DNA from 3 places in the Sphingomonas sp. M1A8_2b genome. Region 3 is predicted to be linked to each of the others. Evidence: predicted binding sites of a transcription regulator. Region 3 holds the regulator's gene; each other region holds the start of a gene.

The links. The regulator LexA, encoded in region 3, represses DNA repair genes until DNA is damaged. The targets are predictions, from matches to a motif close to GTTCCNCNCTTGTTCT.
Region 1: ACLBWL_RS03480 (LexA family protein) is a predicted target of LexA. The motif match lies at 2,552-2,567, and genes of this name have one in related genera.
Region 2: ACLBWL_RS06870 (ATP-dependent helicase) is a predicted target of LexA. The motif match lies at 4,586-4,601, and genes of this name have one in related genera.

Annotation. Positions count from the first base shown of each region.
Region 1 covers NZ_JBKFAH010000001.1:712,608-719,771, reverse strand. The annotation lists gene ACLBWL_RS03490 (hypothetical protein) at 1-469, opposite strand, end outside; gene ACLBWL_RS03485 (Y-family DNA polymerase) at 824-2,092, opposite strand; gene ACLBWL_RS03480 (LexA family protein) at 2,089-2,514, opposite strand; gene ACLBWL_RS03475 (hypothetical protein) at 2,672-2,833, shown strand; tRNA gene ACLBWL_RS03470 (tRNA-Thr) at 3,005-3,080, opposite strand; gene ACLBWL_RS03465 (PAS domain-containing protein) at 3,293-4,480, shown strand; gene ACLBWL_RS03460 (NAD-glutamate dehydrogenase) at 4,571-7,164, shown strand, end outside.
Region 2 covers NZ_JBKFAH010000001.1:1,473,560-1,480,723, reverse strand. The annotation lists gene accD (acetyl-CoA carboxylase, carboxyltransferase subunit beta) at 1-278, shown strand, start outside; gene ACLBWL_RS06890 (bifunctional folylpolyglutamate synthase/dihydrofolate synthase) at 395-1,708, shown strand; gene ACLBWL_RS06885 (DUF6628 family protein) at 1,777-2,205, shown strand; gene ACLBWL_RS06880 (inorganic phosphate transporter) at 2,266-3,924, opposite strand; gene ACLBWL_RS06875 (UrcA family protein) at 4,065-4,394, opposite strand; gene ACLBWL_RS06870 (ATP-dependent helicase) at 4,614-6,893, shown strand.
Region 3 covers NZ_JBKFAH010000002.1:390,146-397,309, forward strand. The annotation lists gene ACLBWL_RS10210 (ComEC/Rec2 family competence protein) at 1-964, shown strand, start outside; gene lexA (transcriptional repressor LexA) at 1,312-1,986, opposite strand; gene ACLBWL_RS10220 (molybdopterin molybdotransferase MoeA) at 2,055-3,239, opposite strand; gene ACLBWL_RS10225 (hypothetical protein) at 3,619-4,017, shown strand; gene ACLBWL_RS10230 (energy transducer TonB) at 4,475-5,230, shown strand; gene moaC (cyclic pyranopterin monophosphate synthase MoaC) at 5,314-5,781, opposite strand; gene trpC (indole-3-glycerol phosphate synthase TrpC) at 5,778-6,554, opposite strand; gene trpD (anthranilate phosphoribosyltransferase) at 6,556-7,164, opposite strand, start outside.

The sequences.
Region 1 (7,164 bases), on a different contig from region 3:
GGTTGGCGAAGCGACAGCTCCATGGATAGAAATCGGTGAAGGGCAGCTCGGGCGGCTTGATGAAGTCGCACCCGGCGGCTTCGCTTAGTACTTCTTCAAAATTGGTAGTCAGGACCGGCACGCCATGGCGCACCGCCCAATTCATGATGGTATGATGGTGCCGGAGCGGCTCCCAGCGTTCCATCAAACGGCAAAATTCGGCTTGGAGGTTGAGGGTTACGTTCTGATCATCGTCGTCGGCGGTCGGGCTACTGCGTTTCATTTCAAGCACATCGTAGAACTCGGTCAGCGCGGTGCCCTTAGGGACACTGGGCACTTCGACGGCGCAACGGCGGGCGATCTGAACGAGCAACCGTTCCCAGGAGTTGCGATTGCCTGCGCCGTGGATGTTGATGCCGTTGCCGATCACCAGGGCGAGGTTGTCTCGTTCTTGGTTGAGCAAAGTCCTGAAGCTGCGTCGTTCCGGCATCGCGGTCCCCTCGAGTACACTTGTAGCAAAGCGCGACCGCCGCGTCTCAGGTAGAGAGGTCTCCGTGTCAGCTGTTCTTGTTCTCGTCGCCATGAGCTGACGGTCGGCTTCCGACCCCGTCTCAGTCGGCCCATGAGATCAGAGGTGCGATCGCTGAACGTCGATAGTTGATGAGACCCGCCGTTCGCCACGTTGCCGGTGAACGGCAGAAATGTCCCAATTCCAGACGGTGAGGACACATGAACCAACGACCGCTTTCGTGACCGGAATCGAAAACGTTAAACAGCGAGGATTGGGCGTTAGTGAACGGCAGCCCGTAACGGTTTGTCGCAATGCTAAGTTCGTACCTTGACCTCATGCGCGGACCATCGGGACGTCGGCAATCTTTGTCGTCCATGCAGGCGATCGCATCTCCGACCGCAGCTTCCACTCGCGCTTGAAGCCCTGCGTACCAGTCACCGCCGTCCATGTGCCGAACTTGCCGTTGATCGCGTCGAGGGCGCCCATCAGGCGGCCGCGTTTCACCGTATCCGCTTCGAACAGAGTCCGCGGTCGCTCGTCTTCGGGAAGGAGGTCATCGAGCAGGATACCGGCCTTGGTATAGGCATAGCCGTCGCGCCATGCCTTTTCCGCCGCGCGCCGTGCAGCCGCTATCAATTCAAAGCTATCGCTCGACATGGGATGGAGCGTGACGGTGCGCGACCCGCCATATTGCGGTCGGTCCGGCTTGTTCCGATTGGTGTGAAAGAAGGCGGTCAGCCGCCCCGCGACGAGCCCGTGCATCCGCAGCTTCTCGCCGGCGCGCAGCGCATATTGCGACAATGCGCCCATCATCCGATCAAAGTCGCACACTGGCGTGCCGAACGAGCGGGTGACCGCCATGCCCTTCCGCCGGGGCGCGACGGACTCGACAGCGTCCGACGGCACGCCGCGCAGTTCGGCGACCAGCCGCTCGAGCACAACCGTGCCGACGGCGCGCGCCTGTTTCATCGGCATGTCGCGCAGCGCGCCGGCCGTGTGGACGCCGAGCCCGGTCAGCTTTCTCGCGGTGGCGCCGCCGACGCCCCAGACGTCTGCGACAGCGAAACCGTCCATGACCTGTCGGCGAACGGCTTCATCGCGTAGGTCGGCGACACCCTCGAACCGGACGTCCCTCTTGGCCGCGGCATTCGCCAGCTTTGCCAGTGTCTTTGTTTCGGCGATACCAACGCAGGTCGGTATCGTGGTCCAGAGACGAACCTGCTCCCGCATCGCATGCGCGTGGACGACGAGGTCCCTGCCCTCGAAGCCTGCGAGATCCAGAAAGGTCTCGTCGATCGAATAGATCTCGAAATCGCGCGCGAAGGATTCGCAGGCGGCGATGACGCGGCGCTGCATGTCTCCATACAGCGTGTAGTTCGAGGAGAGGACGCGGACACCGTGCCGGCGGACCACATCGCGCAGGTGGTGGATCGGATCCCCCATCTTGATGCCGAGCGCCTTAGCCTCAGCCGAGCGGGCGATCGCGCACCCGTCATTGTTCGACAGCACGATGACCGGCACGCCGACGAGGCTGGCGTCGAACGCACGCTCGCAGCTCACGTAATAGTTGTTACAGTCGATCAGCGCGATGGGCGCGCTCATGGCACCTTGCGCGCCACGCCGACCACGACACCCCAGATCTCGACATATTCGTCGACGAGGATGTGCGGGAAGCCCTCGGCTTCGGGCACGAGCCAGTGCCGCCCATCCATCTGCCGAAGCCGTTTCAGCGTCCGCTCGCCGTGCACCAGCGCGACGACGATCGCGCCGGCTTTGGGTCGCTTGGCACGGTTCACGACGATCAGATCGCCGTCGTTGATCCCGGCGCCCGCCATCGATCGTCCTTCGACCCGCATAATGTAGCTGGCAGCGGGATGCTCCACGAGCCAGGCGCCGAGATCGATCGGCTCCTCCATGTCGTCCTGCGCCGGTGACGGAAACCCGGCCGGCGTGTGACACAGGAAGAACGGGACCTCGCGCGGCACCAATGCGAACGGTATTTCGTGGAGCCTCAAGCTGCTCATGGGACGATTCCTTTTCCGGCCCGCCCTTTAGACCTGAAGAACAGAAAGTGAACAATGATTCTTGTGGCGGGCCGATCACGGGGTTAGGGCGCGGCCCGAAGCGAGCGATCGCAGTAGCAATTGATAGAGGCGGCGCGAGCTGCGCAGGAGAGCAAGCGTGGTTACGGACGAGGATCGGCGTTACTATGAGCGTCGCGCGGAGATGGAACTCGAGATGGCCGCCGGGACGGACGATCCTAATGCCTGCGCGAGCCACTACACATTGGCAAATCTCTATCTGGCGCTCGTGTTCGACGAGGACGCGCAGGTAGGATCCTAGGGAGTCACACGGCTGTGGTCGCGTGAACCACCTGATGCCGTGACCGAAGCGGCTGCCGGCCGCGGTACCGGAAAGTGGGCTTGCGATACCACCGCGATACCAAGACTTAGAATTACCCAAGATTCAGGCAAGAGAGCGCCTGAAAAAGCTATGTATTTCAATGATTTAAGGTGGTGCCGCTTACAGGACTCGAACCTGTGACCCCCGCATTACGAATGCGATGCTCTACCAGCTGAGCTAAAGCGGCCCGACAACGGATGCGTCCGGTCGAGGGGGCGGCGCATACCAAGGGTTTTCCGGACTGACAAGCGGTTTGCGTCTTTACCGTGCGTTTACCAAGCGGGGTGCAGAAGCGGGATCGGAACACGGGGGCCTTTCGGCATGGATACGGTACACGGCCTGGACAGCGAACGCATCGAAGGCCGGGATAACCTGGCCGCACGCGAAGGAAATGGCGCAGTGGCTTCGACGATCGGCGGCGGCAGGGGGAATGGTGGCGTTGGGAATGGCGGCAGGGGGAATGGTCGTGGCGCAACCAGGAGCGCGTCCGGCCCGGCGCAGGACGCGACCGACGCCGGGGTGAACGACGTGATGTTCGATCTCGGCGGCGACGAGCGGCGGATGCACGTGCGCGCCTATAACCACTGGGTGTCGCTGCTGAAGGGGCGGCCCTATCCGTCGATCGCCGACCTCGAGCCTGCGACGATCACCGATTTCGGGCCGCACAGCGTGCTGCTCGATTTCAGCCATGGCATGGGTGACCCGAAGATCGCGTATCTCGGCCGGGCGCTGCGCGAGGAATGCGGGCTGGACGGACCGATCGCGACGATCGCCGACGTGCCGAGCCGCTCGCTGCTGTCGCGGCTGACCGATCATTATCTGCAGATCATCGCCAATCGCGCGCCGATCGGCTTCGAGGCGGAGTTCGTCAGCAGCCGCGGCTGCACGACGCTGTACCGCGGGATACTGATGCCGTTCGCGTCGGGTGGCGAGACGATCGATTTCATCTACGGCGTCATCAACTGGAAGGAGCTTGCCGACGCCGATCTGCAATCGCAGCTGGCGGCCGAGCTGGACGCGGCGGTGCGCAACGGTCCGCAAGGTTCGGCCGATATCGCGCCGGTCTGGGCGGATGGGCCTAGCGGCGGGTTCGGGATGGACCAGGTCGACGATCTGGGCGCTGTCGAGCCCGCCGTGCTCGAGACGGTCGTGCCGCTGACGGCGATCGCTGGGCCGAACGGGGCGTTGGGCGAGCAGCTGGCGATGGCGCGCGAAAGTGCAGCGCAGATGCGCGCTGCGGAGGCCCGCAGCCGGGCGGCGCTGCATCGTGCGCTCGGGCGGGCGCATGATCTGGCGGTGTCGGCGGACACCAACGGCGACGCGTATGCCGCGATGCTGTCGGCCGCGCTTGGTTCGGGGCATGTTTCGGGGCATGTTTCGGGTTCTACGACGCCGATGGAGGATATCGTCACCTTGGTGTTCGGTGGCGATTTCGATGCGACGCGACGGGCGGAACTGGCGTCGGTACTGTCGCATGCGAAGCGTCACCAGGTGCCGGTCGGGGGTTTTGCCAGCTTTCTGAGCGGGTTTGGTAACGATGTGTCGGTCGTCGCTGCGGCCGAGCGCGCTGCAAGCGGGCGCGCCTAGCGTCCGAAACTTGGGTGCGGCGCAGCATATCCCTTCGCACCTGCCACAAGCCTTGAGATAGCCGGGCGGCAGGCGCATAGGCCCGGACCTATGGCGAACCAATCGTTGAAAAAAATCACCGATGCTCTTGCGGCACGGCTGACGGAACGGGCCCTTCCGGGCGAACTCAAGGACTTCGGTGCGAGCGAGGTGGCGCAAGCCGCGGCGTTCGTCGCCGCCACCGCCGCGCACCGCGACGACGGCGCGCCGGCGATCGCGATCGAGCCGATCAGCGCGGACGACACGCGGCGGCGGATGCGGCTCGCGATCGTCAACGATGACATGCCGTTCCTGGTCGATTCGATCGCCGCGGCGATTGGCGCGCAGGATATCGCGGTCGACCGGATCATCCACCCGGTGGTGCGAACGGTGCGCGCACCCGATGGTGCGTTGCACGCGATCGGCGCCAATGCCGAGGGGGGCGGTCGCCCCGAATCGATGATCTATCTCGAGATGGAGCGCGCCGATGCGCGCGACCGTCGCGGACTGATCGAGGACCTGACCGCGGTGCTAGCCGACGTGCGCGCTGCGGTGACCGACTGGCGCGCGATGCAGGCCGCGCTCGACGACGATATCGCCAAGCTGCCCGAGGGTGAGGGCGCGGCGCTGTTGCAGTGGTTCCTCGACGGGCATCTGACGCTGCTCGGGCATCAGGTCTGGCATCGCGACGGCAGCAGCGGTGCGGCTCTCGGGATCGCGCGCAACGAGCACCATGTACCGATTCTCGCGGCCGCATCGCGTGCGCTGGCGATCGAATGGTTCGAGGCGGGCAATGACGCGCCGTTGCTGCTGAAGTCGAACCTGATCTCGACCGTGCACCGCGCCGTGCCGCTCGACCTGGTCGTCCTGCCGGTTATGGAGGGGACGAATGTTGCCGGCCTGTCGATCCATAGCGGATTGTGGACCAGCGCGGCGCTGGCGGCGATGCCGCGCGACGTACCGGTGCTTCGCACCCGCTTGGCCGCGCTGAAGACCAAGTTCGGGTTCGATCCGCGCGGGCATGCCGGCAAGGCGCTGACGCATGCGTTCACCGCGCTGCCGCACGACCTTGTGATCGCGTTCGCACCCGATGCGCTGGAGGATCTGGCGCTGACCGCGATGAGCCTCGCCGATCGCCCACGGCCGGCGCTCGTGCTGGTCGAGTCCGCGCTGGGTCGTCATTTGTTTGGGTTCGTGTGGTTGCCGCGCGACGACGTCACCACCAGCCGCCGTGTCGCGATCGGCGACATGCTGGCCGAGGCGGCGAATGCGAGCATCCTGAACTGGTCGATCGCGCTGGAGGACGGCGAGGTCGCGATGATCCGCTACACGCTCGACCTGCGCGGCGATGGCCGGATGCCCGACGTCGCCCCGCTCGCGCTGCGGTTGCAGCGGATGGTGCGCGGCTGGGTGTCGGACGTCGAGGCCGCGCTGGTCGAGACGTTGCCGCCACCCCGGGCCGCGCGCCTCGCCCTGCGCTGGGCCGCGGCGTTTCCGCAGAATTACCGCAACATCAGCACGCCCGCCGAGGCTGCCGAGGATATCCAGCGGCTTGCTGCGCTCGACGATGCAGGCTCGCGCGGTGTCCGCCTGATCCCGAGCGCGCCCGGCGAAGACCGCCAGCTCAAGATCTACAAGCTTGGTGGCGCGCTCGCGTTGTCCGACGCGGTGCCGGTGCTGGAGAATTTCGGCTTCCGGGTGATCGGCGAATTGCCGACGCGGTTACAAGGCGACAGCGACGCGTTCGTGCACGACTTCGTGCTCGAGGCCAATGACGCGGCGCTGGATACCGATGCGGCGGTGCTCGAAGGCGCGATCGCGGCGGTGCTGGAGGGCGCGGCGGAGAACGACGCGTTCAATCGGCTGATCGTCGAGCTGGGCATGGGGCCGCAGGCGATCGTGCTGTTCCGCGCGTGGTTCCGCTATCTGCGCCAGGCAGGCATGCCGTATGGGCTGACCACGGTGGTGGACGCGCTGCGGCGTGCGCCCAAGGTCGCCGCGGCGCTGATCGCGCGGTTCACCGCGGTCCATCATCCGGAGCATCCGGGCGATGCGATCGCGGCGGATACGGCAATCGAGACGGGCCTTGATGCGGTATCGGCGATCGACGACGATCGTATCCTGCGCGCGTATCGCAACCTGATCGCGGCGACCTTGCGTACCAACGCGTTTGCGCCCGCCGCGGCCGAGGCGATGGCGTTCAAGCTCGACAGTCATCTGATCCCCGGCCTTCCCGCACCCGTGCCTTGGCGTGAGGTCTGGGTCTATTCGCCCCGCGTCGAAGGCATCCACCTGCGCGCCGGCCCGGTCGCGCGTGGCGGCCTGCGCTGGTCCGACCGTCGCGACGATTTCCGCACTGAGATCCTCGGGCTGATGAAGGCGCAGCGCGTCAAGAACGCGGTGATCGTGCCGACCGGTGCGAAGGGCGGCTTCTATCCGAAGCAGCTCCCTGCCCCGTCGAACCGCGACGCGTGGCTGGCCGAGGGCACCGAGAGCTACCGGATCTTCATCCGCACTTTGCTGTCGATCACCGACAACATCGTGGAGGGCAAGGTCGTGCATCCGGACGGCGTGACGATCCTCGACGGCGAGGACCCGTATTTCGTGGTCGCCGCCGACAAGGGCACCGCGACGTTCAGCGACGTGGCGAACGCGCTGGCGCTCGA
Region 2 (7,164 bases), on a different contig from region 3:
TGCCGTATATCGTCGTGCTCACCGATCCGACCTCGGGCGGCGTGATGGCGGCCTATGCGATGCTCGGCGACGTCCAGATCGCTGAGCCCAAGGCAACGCTGGCGTTCACCGGCCGCCGCGTGATCGAGAGCACCATTCGCGAAAAGCTGCCCGAGGATTTCCAGACGTCGGAATATTATCTCGAACACGGGATGATCGACATGGTCGTCCACCGGAAGGACCTGCGCGAACAGCTCGGTACGGTGATCGGGTATCTGAGCGCACGCGAAGCGGCGTAATCGCTACTCCCTCTCCCCTCCGGGGAGAGGGTCGGGGTGAGGGGCAGCCAAGCAGTACGCCGCCCGGAACAGCCCCTCACCCCAGCCCTCTCCCCGGAGGGGAGAGGGAGCCAAGAATGTCCGACCACGCCGTTTCCTCGTCCCCCGCAGTGCAAGCACAGCTCGATCGACTGACCGCGCTCTCCCCCGGCGCCGATATCCTCGGCCTCGAGCGCATCACTGCACTCCTCGCGCGCCTGGGCGACCCGCACCTCGATCTCCCCCCCGTGTTCCACGTCGCCGGCACCAACGGCAAGGGCTCGACCTGCGCCTTCCTCCGCGCCGCGATCGAAGCCGCCGGGCACAGCGTCCACGTCTATTCCTCGCCGCACCTCGTCCGCTTCAACGAACGCATCCGCATCGCCGGCAACCTGATCGATGACGACCTGCTCGCCGCGCTGCTGGAGGAGGTCCTCGACCAAGCCGCAGACCTGCAAGCCAGCTTCTTCGAGGTCACCACCGCCGTCGCCTTCCTGGCCTTCGCGCGCACGCCCGCCGCCGCGACGATCGTCGAGGTCGGCCTGGGCGGCAGGCTCGACGCGACCAACGTCATTCCGAACCCGGTCGTCACCGGCATCGCCGCACTCGGCATCGATCACCAGTCGTTCCTCGGGAATACGCTGCTGGAGATCGCCGGCGAAAAGGCAGGCATCGCCAAGCCCGGCGTACCGCTGGTGACGATGGACTACCCCAAGGCCATCCGCGCCAGGATCGCCGCCATCGCCGAAGCCGCCGGTGCCCCCGTCGTCGCCCGCGGCACCGCGTGGACCAGCGAAACGGCGCGCTCGACCGTGCGCTACAAGGACACCGGCTTCTCGGTCGTCACCAACCGCCCCCACCTCGTCGGCGCGCACCAGTCGCGCAATCTCGCGCTCGCGATCGCGATGCTGCGTCACCAGGGCGCGCTCCACATCCCCGAAGCCGCGATGCGCGCCGCCGCCGACTGGGCGCACTGGTCCGCGCGGATGCAGCGCCTGTCGCACGGCCCGCTGGTCGCGCGGCTTCCCGCAGGCAGCGAACTCTGGCTCGACGGCGCGCACAATCCTAACGCCGCCAAGCCCGTCGCATCCGCCTTGCGCCGGATCGCGCAGGGACGCCCCGTCACGCTCGTCATGGGAATGCTGGCGAACAAGGACGCCGACGCCGTTGTCCGCATCCTGTCGCCATCGCTGGCACGCATCCTCGCGATCCCCGTCGAAGGCCATGCGCATCATTCTCCGCAAGTCCTGGTCGAGATCGCCGCACGCTACGGCGTTCCCGGCGATGTCGCATCGGGCATCGCCGACGCGCTCGATCGCCTGTCGCAGCAGGGCCCGTGCATCGTGCTGATCGCCGGTTCGCTCTACATTGCAGGCGAAGCGCTTGTCGGGAACGACCAACTGCCCGACTGAGCTCTTATTGCTATTGACTATCAATAACCAACAGGCGAGTTTGGCGCGACCACCACGGAGTCGCGTGAATGACCGATGTTCGAACCGCCACCGCCCTCCTCCCGCATGCGCTGCCGGAGTGCGAAAACGCGCGGGTCGCGCTGTTTGCGATGCGGCGAATGGGCGCGAACGGCCTTGCCGACGCGCGCGCCGCGCACACCCTGTTCACCGCGTTCGGGCAGAGCTTTCGGCGGCCGCTCGTCCTGTTGCGTGCGCTGATGGCGGACCTCGCGGGCACGGCCTCGGGGACGATCGCGATCGCGCCGTGCTGCTGCGCGCGGATGACGCCGGCCGAAGCGGCGATGCTGGCGATCCTCGCACGCATCGAGACAGCACCCGAGGCCGCCCGCCTCCTGATGTCGGACTTGCTCGGCGTACGCCGCGTCGATGGCGTCCTGGCGAGCGCAGCCGCCGTCGCCGCAGCCTTCGCCGACGAAGGCCGCCCCGTCACCGCGTGAGGCGCCCCACCTCGATCACGTCGGCCATAGCGATGAACGTATCGCGCGCGCGGTTTGCGCTCAATACCCCAGCGCGTGCGCCAGCATCAGCAGCAGCCAGTATAAGCCGCCCGACAGCAGCATCGCCACCGGCAGCGTCATGATCCACGCCAGCGCCATGTTCATCACCGTACGGCGCTGCAACCCGGCCCCGTTGGCGACACTGGCGCCCGCGACGCCCGACGACAGGATATGCGTGGTCGACACCGGCAGGCCGTAGCGGACCGCCAGCAGAATCGTCGCCGCCGCGACCAGCTCGGCCGAGGCGCCCATCCCGTAGGTCAGATGCGACTTGCCGATCTTCGAGCCGACCGTGACGACGATCCGCTTCCAGCCGACCATCGTGCCAAGCCCGAGCGCCAGCGCGACCGAGATCTTCACCCAGGTCGGGATATAGCGCGTGCCCTGCTCGAGCTGCCCGCTATAGCTTTTGAGCGTCGTGATCTCCTGTGCGGTGAAGCGGCTCTGCGCGGCCGGATCGACGGCGATGAGCTTGGTCGTATCGAGCAACAGGTACATATCGTTGCGCAGGTTCGGCGTCGCCGCAGCGGGCACCTTGCCGAGCGAGCCATAGCCCGCGATCCGCGTCGACACGTCGTCCGACAGCGTCGACAGCGCGCCATAGACCACCGGATCGGCGACCTGCTTGCTCTTCAACGCGCGCGTGACTTCGGTGCGCGCGGCGGCGACGGTCGCGGGCGCGCCATTGGCATGGGCGACGAAGGCCGACGACGCGTCGCGCGCGATCTGGACGAATGCCGGGGTCGCGCTCTCGGGCATCGTCCGGTTCAGTGCATAGGCGGTCGGCGCGCAGCCGATCAGGATGAGCATGATCAGCCCCATCCCCTTCTGCCCATCGTTGCTGCCATGCGCGAAGCTGACCGCGGTACACGTCCCGATCAGCAGCGCGCGGATGCCGCGCGGCGGCGGGGCCGCGTCCTTGGGCGCCTCGTACAGTTCGGGATCGCTGACGAAGAGCTTCATCACCAGCAGCAGCAACAGCGCGCCGACAAACCCGACGAGCGGGCTGAACGCGAGCGCCGAGAGCACTTTCCAGACCTGCGCCATGTCGACACCCGAGGTACCGTCCGCACCGCCCTTGATCATCTGATTGGCGAGGCCGACGCCGAGGATCGACCCGATCAGCGCATGGCTCGACGAATTGGGCAGACCTGCCGCCCAGGTCGCGAGGTTCCACACGATCGCCGCGAGCAGCAGTGCGAAGATCATCGCGAACCCGCCGACGCTGCCGACGTTGAGGATGAGGTCGACCGGCAACAGCGTGATGATCGCATAGGCGACCGCGCCCGACGACAGCATCACGCCAAGGAAATTGCACAGTCCCGACCACACGACCGCGAGCGGCGCGGGCATCGAATGCGTGTAGATGACGGTGGCGACCGCATTGGCGGTATCGTGGAAGCCGTTGACGAACTCGAACCCCAGCGCGATCAGCAGCGCGAGCGCCAGGAACGCGAACGCGCCGCCGGCCAGCGTCTCGCCGACCTGCGCGGTGTCGGTCGCGATGCTGAACCCCGCATAGGCGAGCCCACCGATCAGGACGGCAAGGAATATCCAGCGACCGGACGGATGGATCGCATGATCGAGCTTCGGGCCTGACGGCGCGGGCTTCGGGCTAGCGATCGATTCGCCCCTGTCGGCCGTGGTCGCGTCGGGCATCAATGTTGAACTAGCCATATTGGTCTGCAATCGGCCCTTACCATGACAATCTTATGACAGTCGCGGAACAAGCCACAAGACGTCCCCGCGCGACATCTACCGAAGTGGGGCGGCGACGTCACCGCCCCATCCATCCCGGCTCAGCGCGCTGCGCCGAGGCTGGCCAACTGCGTACCATCGCGACCGACCATCTTGGCCAGCTTGGTGGTGGCATCGTCGGTCATTTCCCGGCGGCATTGCTGCGAGTCGGCCAGTGCGACGAGGCCAGCGGTCTGCGGCGCACACGCGCTGCTGATCGCGGATGCCATGCGGTGCTGGAATGCCGTCCGTCCTGCGTCGGTAGTCAGGTCGAGCCCGGCATACGACACGCGAATCGAGACAGGCTCGCGCGCGGGACTGGCCGAGACGCCGGTCGAAAACAGGCACGCGGCGGCGATCGCCGCCGAAGCGACGCTGATCGAAATCTTCATGATGTGTTCCTCAAATGGTCCTGCGGTCCGCACGCGCGATCGCCTGCGGGCGACGGCGCTTGCCCATCGGGAGCCCTTTCTGGATGCGGCTTCTCCAACGGCGAACCACGTCGCTGCGCACCCCCTAGGCGCGTTCCATGACGCCCGCGTGTCGCTTTCGCGACGTTTCGGCGGTTGCCCGATCGCGCCGCGTTCCCTACCTGTTCACCGGTGAACCAGATCGCCCAAACGTCCGCGCCGCAAGCAGAGCCCCCCTATCTCCGCGGCCTCAATCCGCCGCAGCGCGAGGCGGTGCTGACCACCGACGGCCCGGTCCTGATCATCGCCGGCGCCGGCACCGGCAAGACCGCTGCGCTGACCGCGCGGCTCGCGCACCTGATCTTCACCAGGAAGGCGTGGCCGTCGGAGATCCTCAGCGTCACCTTCACCAACAAGGCCGCGCGCGAGATGCGCGAGCGGGTTGGGCGGCTTGTCGGCGACGCGGTCGAGGGGATGCCGTGGCTCGGCACTTTCCACGCGATCGCCGCGAAGATGCTGCGCCGCCACGCCGAGCTCGTCGGGCTGCAATCGAATTTTACCATTCTCGATACCGACGACCAGTTGCGGTTGTTGAAGCAGCTCATCCTCGCCGCGGACATCGACGAGAAGCGCTTCCCGACGCGCAGCCTCGCCGGGCTGATCGACCAGTGGAAGAACAAAGGCCTCGTCCCCGCCGATATCGATGCGGGCGAGTCGGAACGCTACGCCAATGGCCGCGGCGGCGAGCTGTACCAGCAATACCAGACCCGGCTGATCGCGCTGAACGCGTGCGATTTCGGCGACCTGCTGCTCCACATGCTCGTGATCCTGAAGACGCACCGCGACGTGCTGGCGCAGTATCAGCAGCGCTTCAAATACATCATGGTCGACGAGTATCAGGACACCAACTCGTCGCAATATCTCTGGCTGCGGCTGCTCGCGCAGGAGCGCAAGAACATCGCCTGCGTCGGCGACGACGACCAGTCGATCTATTCGTGGCGCGGCGCGCAGGTCGAGAACATCCTGAAGTTCGAGCGCGACTTTCCGGGTGCGAAGGTCATCCGCCTCGAACAGAATTACCGCAGCACGCCGCATATCCTCGGCGCCGCATCGGGCGTGATCGCCAACAATGGCGGGCGGCTCGGCAAGCAGCTCTGGACCGAGCGCGACGTCGGCGAGAAGGTGAAGGTCATAGGCGTCTGGGACGGCCCCGAGGAAGCGCGCCGCGTCGGCGAGGAGATCGACATCGTCCGCCGCTCCGGCAAATCCTTGGACGAGGTCGCGATCCTGGTCCGCGCGCAGCACCAGACGCGCGAGTTCGAGGACCGCTTCATCGCGATCGGCATGCCGTACAAGATCGTCGGCGGCTTCCGCTTCTACGAACGCGCCGAAATCCGCGACGCGCTCGCGTACCTCCGCGTCGTCAACCAGCCCGCGGACGATCTCGCCTTCGAACGCATCGTCAACGTCCCCAAGCGCGGCCTGGGCGACAAGGCGGTCGCGCGCATCCACCAGCTCGCGCGCGCCACCGGCACACCGCTGACCACCGCCGCCGCGCGCATCCTCGACACCGACGAACTGACCGGGGCTGCGAAGAAGTCGCTCGGCCGGCTGGTCGGCGACATCGCCCGCTGGCGTGACATGGCGACCAGCCTGCCGCACGCCGAACTCGCGCGGCAGTTGCTCGACGAAAGCGGCTACACCGCAATGTATCAGGCCGAGAAATCGGTCGAGGCGACCGGCCGCCTGGAGAACCTCAGCGAACTCGTCCGCGCAATGGAGGAATACGACTCGCTCGGCGCGTTCCTCGAACATGTCTCGCTGGTGATGGACAACGAGGGTGGCGCGCAGGACCCACAGGTCACGATCATGACCATCCACGCCGCCAAGGGCCTCGAATACGACACGGTGTTCCTGGTCGGCTGGGAGGAAGGCCTGTTCCCGTCGCAGCGCTCGCTGGACGAAGGCGGCGTTAAGAGCCTCGAAGAGGAACGCCGCCTCGCTTACGTCGCGATCACGCGCGCGCGGCGGCTCGCGGTCATCATCCACGCCGCCAACCGCCGCATCTACGGCCAGTGGAACTCGTCGATCCCTTCACGCTTCGTCGCCGAACTTCCGCCTGAGCATATCGACACGGAAACCACGATGTCCGGCGGCGCCAGCCTGTGGCAAGCCAACTGGTCCAACCGCGCCGACCCGTTCGCGGACGTCGCCCGCGGCACCGGCCGCGGCCCCGGCTGGCAGCGCGCATCCGGCACCGGCAGCACTTTCTCCACCAAGCCCGCCCGCGTCGTCGAAAGCCGGTCGAGCGCGATCAGCCTCGGCAACAAGGGCCGCGACGACCTCTCGCTCGGCATGCGCGTGTTCCACCAGAAGTTCGGCTACGGCACTATCGCGGAGATCGAAGGCAACAAGCTGGAGATCGACTTCGAACAGTCCGGGCGCAAGCGGGTGATAGACAGCTTCGTGACGCTAGGATGAAGTAAAGCGTCGAGAGGCGCTCGATTCCGAACTGGACGGATCATTTTATCGCGTATTTCCGTAAGCTTGCCAATTCTTGGGAAGTTTGAGATCATCCCTCCAAGACTTCGAGTCGAGGATGGGCACATGTCCGGTAACAAGCGAACGATTCCTGAGATCCGTTCTCGACTTCGCGAGATTGCAGACGAGTCCGGGATCGAAGAACTTCACGATCTAGCCGACGAAACGTATCGCAATTCACCCGTCACGCGTGCCTCGGTGCGAAGCGCAC
Region 3 (7,164 bases):
GGGCGTGGCGTCGCTGCTGCTTACCGGACTGCTCGTCGAGTTCGCGCTCATGCCGATCGCGGTCTATCATTTCCACAGAGCCGGCGTGTACGGCGCGTTTGCCAATATCATCGCGATCCCGCTGACGACGTTCGTCGTCATGCCGCTGGAGGCTCTGGCGTTGCTGCTGGACGTGGGGGGCCTCGGTGCACCCCTCTGGTGGCTGGTCCAGCGATCGCTCGAAGCGCTGCTCTGGCTTGCGCACACCGTGGCGGGCGCGCCCGGATCGGTGCGGTCGCTGCCGGCGATGCCGACCGCGGCATTCGCGCTGATGGCGATCGGGGGGATCTGGATCGCGTTGTGGCGGACCAGGTTGCGGCGGATGGGCGTGGTGCCGCTGATGATCGGGGCAGCGTGGGCGCTGACCACACCGCCGCCGGATATTTTGGTGACGGGCGATGGCCGGCATGTCGCGGTCCGGACCGCCGCGGGTCTCTCGATGCTGCGGGACCGGGCGGGGGATTATACGCGGGATACGCTTGCCGAGAATGGCGGGGTCGACGGCGAGCCGCTGCTGCTGGCCGACCAGCCCGATGCACGGTGTAGTCGTGATCTTTGCGTCACCGATATTGCCGCGCGCGGACGGATGTGGCGGATCCTCGCGACCCGCAGCGCCTATATGGTCCCGATTGCCGAGTTCGTTGAAGCCTGTCGCAGCGCCGACGTCGTCGTCAGCGAACGCGGTCTGCCGAAGCGCTGCGTACCGCGGTGGCTGAAGCTCGATCGACGCGTTCTGCATCGGACGGGTGGAATCGCGCTGACCCTGGGGACCGGGACGGTCGTCACGATACTGACTGCAGGCGATCGCCATCCGTGGCGCGATCCGCCTCTGCTCAACCGCGCCGTGCATTCGTTCGCGCCACGACATGTCCGGTTCGACGACGCGGCATCGGGCCTTCGAGCCAACCGGGTTTCGCAGAGGTAGAATGGTAGTGCGAAGGCGCAATGGCGCGAAGAAGGTGTAATTCGGGAGACCCGTACGCCTTTCATGAACGATCAGCTGAGGTCGGTACTAGGACGGATAGACGCTCCCCCAAATGCGACATCTTCGCGCCTTTGCGCCTTCGCGTGATCCAAATCACCATCCAACGCGCGCGCTGTCCGGCCGATAAATTTCACGCGGAGCAGTTTCTTAGCCGACGAACCGGACCAGGTTGAATACTGTCCGGTCGTCTCTCCGCAGTCGTTTTAAACCGCAAGTTCTCCCCAATCGAAACACCTCCGCGTCTCCGCGCGAACCAATTCTTTCGACGGCGCAGAGCAGGCGGCGGCTCAGTCGTAGCGGCGGAAGATGCCGGAGAGTTTGCCCTGCACGCGGACTTGGGCGGGGGCGTAGCGTTGCGGGTCGTAGGCGCGGTTTGCCGGGTCGAGGCGGACCATCGCACCTTCGCGGCGGAAGTATTTGAGCGTGGCTTCGCTGTCCTCGATCAGCGCCACGACGATCTCGCCGTCGCGGGCGGTTTCGGTGCGGCGGATCAGCGCGTAGTCGCCATCGAGGATGCCGGCTTCGACCATCGAGTCACCGGAGACTTCGAGCGCATAGTGTTCGCCGGAACCGAGCAAAGCAGCGGGGACGGCTAGCATCGTGCTGCCTTCGAATGCTTCGATCGGGACGCCGGCGGCGATGCGGCCGTGCAGCGGGATCTCGATGACGTCGTTCGCTGGCTGCGGCGCGGCGGGCACGGGTGCCGACTTCACGTTCGATGCCTTCGAGGGCGCCTTCTTTTCCGGACGTTCGGGCATCCGCAGCACCTCGAGTGCGCGCGCGCGGTTCGGCAGGCGGCGGATGAAATTGCGCTCCTCGAGCGCGCTGATCAGACGGTGGACGCCCGACTTCGACTTGAGGTCGAGCGCGTCCTTCATCTCCTCGAACGACGGCGAGACGCCGGTATCGTTGAGTCGATCGTTGATGAAGCAGACGAGTTCGTGCTGCTTGCGCGTGAGCATGGCGGTTCTCCGTCCGGAACAGACGAGGAACTTCTATGGAACATAATTAACGCCGTCAAGCGGCCAGATCACCCAATGATAAGGATTTCCGCCGATTCGCCCGCCTTTGCCACGGGCGCGTTGCCCGCGCGGACGATCAGGCAGGTCGAGCGCGCCAGCGTGAGCAGCATCGAACTGTCCTGGATCGTCGACGCATAGGCGCGGCCGTCGCGGAGTTCGGCGCGCAGATAGTCGGTACGGGCGTTGTTGGCGGGCAGGTCTTCGCCGAGCAGAGCGTGCGTGACCTGCGGTAGCGGGTCGCGCGCACCGGCCATGTGCGCGACGACCGGCTTCACGAATAGCGTCGCGGTGACGAACGCGGAGACCGGGTTGCCGGGCAGGCCGAGCACCATCATCTCGCCGATCCGGCCGGCCATCATCGGCTTGCCGGGGCGCAGTGCGATCCGCCAGAAATCGATTCCGCCGCCGGCCGCCTCGATCGCCGGCCGGACGAGGTCGTGGTCGCCGACCGAGGCGCCGCCGGTGGTGACGAGGAGGTCGGCCGCGACGCTGGCGAAGGCGTCGCGCAGTACGTCGAGCCGGTCGGGAAGGATGCCGAGATCGATGACGTCGACGGGCAGGTCGGCGAGCATCGCGGCGAGCATGACGCCGTTCGATTCAGGCAGCGCGACGCCGTCGGCGGTCGAGCCGGGGGGGACGAGTTCGTCTCCGGTCGCGGCCACCGCGACGCGGACGCGGCGGTTGACGGTCAGGCTGCCGTGGCCACCGGTCGCGGCGACGGCGATCCGCGCCGGGGTGAGGCGATCGCCGACCGCGATCAGCCGGCTGCCGGTGGTGAAGTCGAGGCCCTTGCGGCGGGTGTTGCGGCCGAAGGTCGGCGGTCCTTCGCCGGCGAGGATCAGCGTGTCTCCGTCGCGCTCGGCTTCTTCCTGGACCATGACCGTGTCGGCACCCTCGGGCATTGCCGCGCCGGTGAAGATGCGGGTGGCTTCGGCTGGGCCGACCGTGCCGGCGAAGGGACGGCCCGCGGCGCTCTCGCCGATGACTGTCCACGGGCCGGGGAGGTCGGCGAAGCGGATCGCGTAGCCGTCCATCGCGGAAAGGTCGGCGGCCGGCTGCGTGCGGCGGGCGAGGATATCGGCTGCGGCCCAGCGGCCGGCGGCGTCGCGAAGCGGCACGGTTTCGTGGCCGACGCGCGGGGCCATGGCGAACAGGCGGGTCTGTGCGTCGGCGACGGGGAGAAGATCGGTCATGCGGGAAACCCCGGATTTGCGTGGGTTTGGCGAGTGAAGTGCAGAAAGTGCAGACGCTGGGAGCGGTGTTGCGCGCGCGGCTTTGGGCATGGGCGGAGCGGCGGGAGTTGGGGGTTGGTGGGCATGGCTGCCGCTTTGCCATGGGTTGCGCGCGTAGGACAGATCGATGTTCGGGGTGCGGCTATCGGTCGCAGTTTGGCGCGTGATATCGGGCGACGTCGGGAGTATTCACGGTCACCGACTGTGGCATTGAGAGGGCTCGACACCGTCTGCTGAAATCCCTGTCCTTGCTTATCGGCACAGGCCGCTTCTTCCCTTGCGGGGCGTTTCGGGACACGTCGGTGCGTGATACGATGCCGGGACTGCGAAGGAGGTGCCGATGCTGTTCGTGATGGCTTTGCTGCTGAGCGCGGGGCAACAGCCGCTTCCGCCAGCCAAAAGATCCCATGCCTGTGCCGGCTTGGATGACGCTCGGACCACCCCCGCCGGCCGGCTTCAGCGGCTGGACGACTTCAGGACAAGCTTGGTCGCGCGGGATCGACACCGACTGGATCGCGCGCTGCCCCGCGATGCCGACGGTGGTATCGCCCAGTGCGACGGGATCGACCGCAGCCGTGCCTCCTGTGAAGCGGCGGCCTATCTGCCCGCGCTTCGCAGTTCGGGGCTGATGGAAAAATTTGTGGCAAGCGTTTGCCGAGGGAAGTCCGCTCGAGGAGATTTCGCGTCTGATCCTGCGGTTTCGCCGCGGGTGGCGCATCGCGGTGGATCGTCTCGCTGAGACTTGTGGGGGTGGGGCTTCGCAACTGGGTCCCGGAATCTTCTCGGGGCGTATCGTCTTTGACCCTGGGCTCCCGCTTGCGCGGGAGAACGGCGAACTGAGGAGCAGCTCGGTTCTGTAAGTGATCGGAGGTCGTTTGGATCTTTTTCGGATGTCCGCCCTGTGGAGGCTGCAACGCGGATTTTTCAGGGTCGCGACTCTATCGTCAAGCTAGTCTGGGTTCCCGCCTCCGCGGGAATGACGGTTGGGAGAGCGGATTGAGACGTCTGAGCCGGCCCGGCTCCTACGCTATGCCGGCAGTGCACCTCTCCGGCCTTCGTCGGGGTGGCGTTCGATGCCGGGGGGATGGCGAGACCGCCTTGGCTGACGGTCGCTGGCAGACGCCTTTATTCCCAGCCAGCGCCTGTTCATCGTCGCGGGCGCTTTATTGCCGATTAAAGGGCACCATATCAACGTGATGATCGCTATCCAGCCGCCGAAGAAAGACCGGATCGCCGCCGTGATCGGCGCGGTTCTGGTTCCAGGGTTGCTCGGGTATGCGCTGATCTATGGGTTGGCGGTGCCGATGCCGGCAGCCGTTGGCGAGGCGTTGAAGGTGTTCGGAGTGGCGCCGCCTCCCCCTCCACCGCCGGTCGAGAAGGTGAAACCGAGGCCTTCGCCCAGTCGCAAGCCGCAGGGGGCCGCGTCGCCGCCGAACCTGAAGTCGAAGGCTACGGAGGTGGTCGCGCCGCCGCCGGTGGTGCCGATCGTCGTGCCGCCGCCGGTGATCGTTGCGGAGAAGGCGGGAGTTGGCGCGCAGGCGACTGCCGGGGCTTCCGACGTGCGCGGGCCGGGGAGCGGGAGTGGGGGGATCGGCAATGGCACCGGGAGTGGCGGATATGGCGACGGCGATGGCGGCGGGGGTGAGGAGACGCCGCCGCGGTGGCGTAAGGGGCGGTTGAAGGATTCGGACTATCCCAGCGAGGCGCCGGAGACGGGGATCCGCGGGATCGTCTCGGTACGCTACACCGTCGAGGTGAGCGGCCGGGTGTCGCATTGCCGGGTGACGCGGTCGAGCGGGAGCGGCGTGCTGGACAGCCTGACGTGCCGGTTGATCGAGCAGCGGTTTCGGTATGATCCGTCGCTCGATGCGGCGGGACGGCCGGTGGAGTCGACGATCGTGGAGAATCACGACTGGACGATCGACGACTCGGATTTCGGGGATCGGCGGTAGGTTCGGCTAGCGGTGCGTTGATCGGCCTGCCCTCACCCTCGCCGCCTTTGGCGTCTTTCCCTCTCCCCTTTGGGTAGAGGGTTTCAGGCGGTCCAGTTTCCGGATTTGCCGCCTGACTTGGCCAGGACGCGGATGTCCGAGAGGACCATCGTCTTGTCGATCGCCTTGGCCATGTCGTAGATCGTCAGGAGCGTTACGGTGGCCGCCGTCAGCGCCTCCATCTCGACGCCGGTCTTGCCTTCGGTCGAGGCGGTGGCGGTGGCGGTCACGCCGGTTTCGTCGACGACCAGGTCGATCTCGACCTTGGTCAGCGGCAGCGGGTGGCAGAGCGGGATCAGGTCGCTGGTGCGCTTGGCGGCCATGATGCCCGCGACGCGCGCGACGGCCAGGACGTCGCCTTTTTTCGCGGTGCCGGCGCCGATCGCCGCTGCGGCCTCGCGGGACATGGTGATGCGACCCGTGGCGACGGCTTCGCGGGCGGTGACCGCCTTGCCGCCGACGTCGACCATTCTTGCCGCGCCGGCTTCGTCGATGTGCGTGAGGCCCGTCACCCGACCAGCACGCGCGTGGCGGCTTCGACGTCGTCCTGGCGCATCAGCGCCTCGCCGATCAGGAAGCAGCGGATGTCGTGCTCGGCCATCGCGTCGAGCTCGGCGCGCGTGGTGAGCCCGCTTTCGGCGACGAAGGTGCAATCCTTCGGCGCGCGGCTGACCAGTTCGTAGGTGCGGTTGAAGTCGACGGTGAAGTCGCGCAGGTCGCGGTTGTTGACGCCGATCAGCCGCGACTTGAGCTTCAGCGCGCGCTCCATCTCGTGTGCGTCGTGGACCTCGACCAGCACGTCCATCCCGCAGTCGAGCGCGGACGCCTCGATCTCGGCCATCTGCACGTCGTCGAGCGCGGCGACGATGATCAGGATGCAGTCCGCGCCGATCGCTCTGGCCTCGGTCGACTGCCACGGGTCGACCATGAAGTCTTTCCGCAGCACGGGGATCGATACGGCGTCGCGGGCGGCGGCGAGATACTGGTCGGCGCCCTGGAACCACTTTTCGTCGGTGAGGACCGACAGGCACGCGGCGCCGCCGGCTTCGTAGGCGCGAGCGTGCGCGGGCGGATCGAAGTCGGCGCGGATCAGGCCCTTCGACGGGCTCGCCTTCTTGATCTCGGCGACCAGCGCATAGCCTTGCTTGGCGTCGAGCGCGGCGCGGAAGCCGCGCGGTTTCGACATGCGGGCGATCCCGGCGTCGATATCGGCAAGCGACGTCGTTGCTTTGCGGGCGGCGACTTCGGCGCGCTTGGTCTCGAGGATACGGTCGAGCATGGTCATGTCAGTAGGCGATCCAGCAGGCGAGCAGCGCATCGGCGCTGCCGGTGTCGAGGGCGGCCGCAGCTTTGGCGACGCCTTCGACAAGAGTGGGGACGGTGCCGGCGACCATCAAGGCGGCGGCGGCGTTGAGCAATACGGCGTCGCGGTAGGCGCCGGTCTCGCCCTTGAGCAGGCGGCGGAGCGCGTCGGCGTTATGGGCTGCGTCACCGCCGCGGATATCGGTGATGGCGTGGCGGGTGAGGCCGGCGTCTTCGGGCGTTACGCGGGCCGGGAGCGCGACGCTGCCGACCGAGGCGACGATGCTGGGACCGGCGCCCGACAGTTCGTCGAGGCCTTCTTCGCCAGACACGACGAGTGCGGCCTCGGTGCCGAGCTGTTCGAGCGCGTCGGCGTAGAGCGCGACGTAATCGGGGCGGGCGATGCCGATCAACTGGCGGGTGGTGCCGGCCGGGTTGGCGAGCGGGCCCATCAGGTTGAAGATCGTGCGCTTTCCGATGCGCTGGCGGATCGGGGTGATGCGCTTCATCGCCGGGTGGTGATTGGCGGCGAACAGGAAGGCGATGCCGATCTCGTTGAGGCTTGCTTCCGCAGTGGCGCCGGCGCGGTCCAT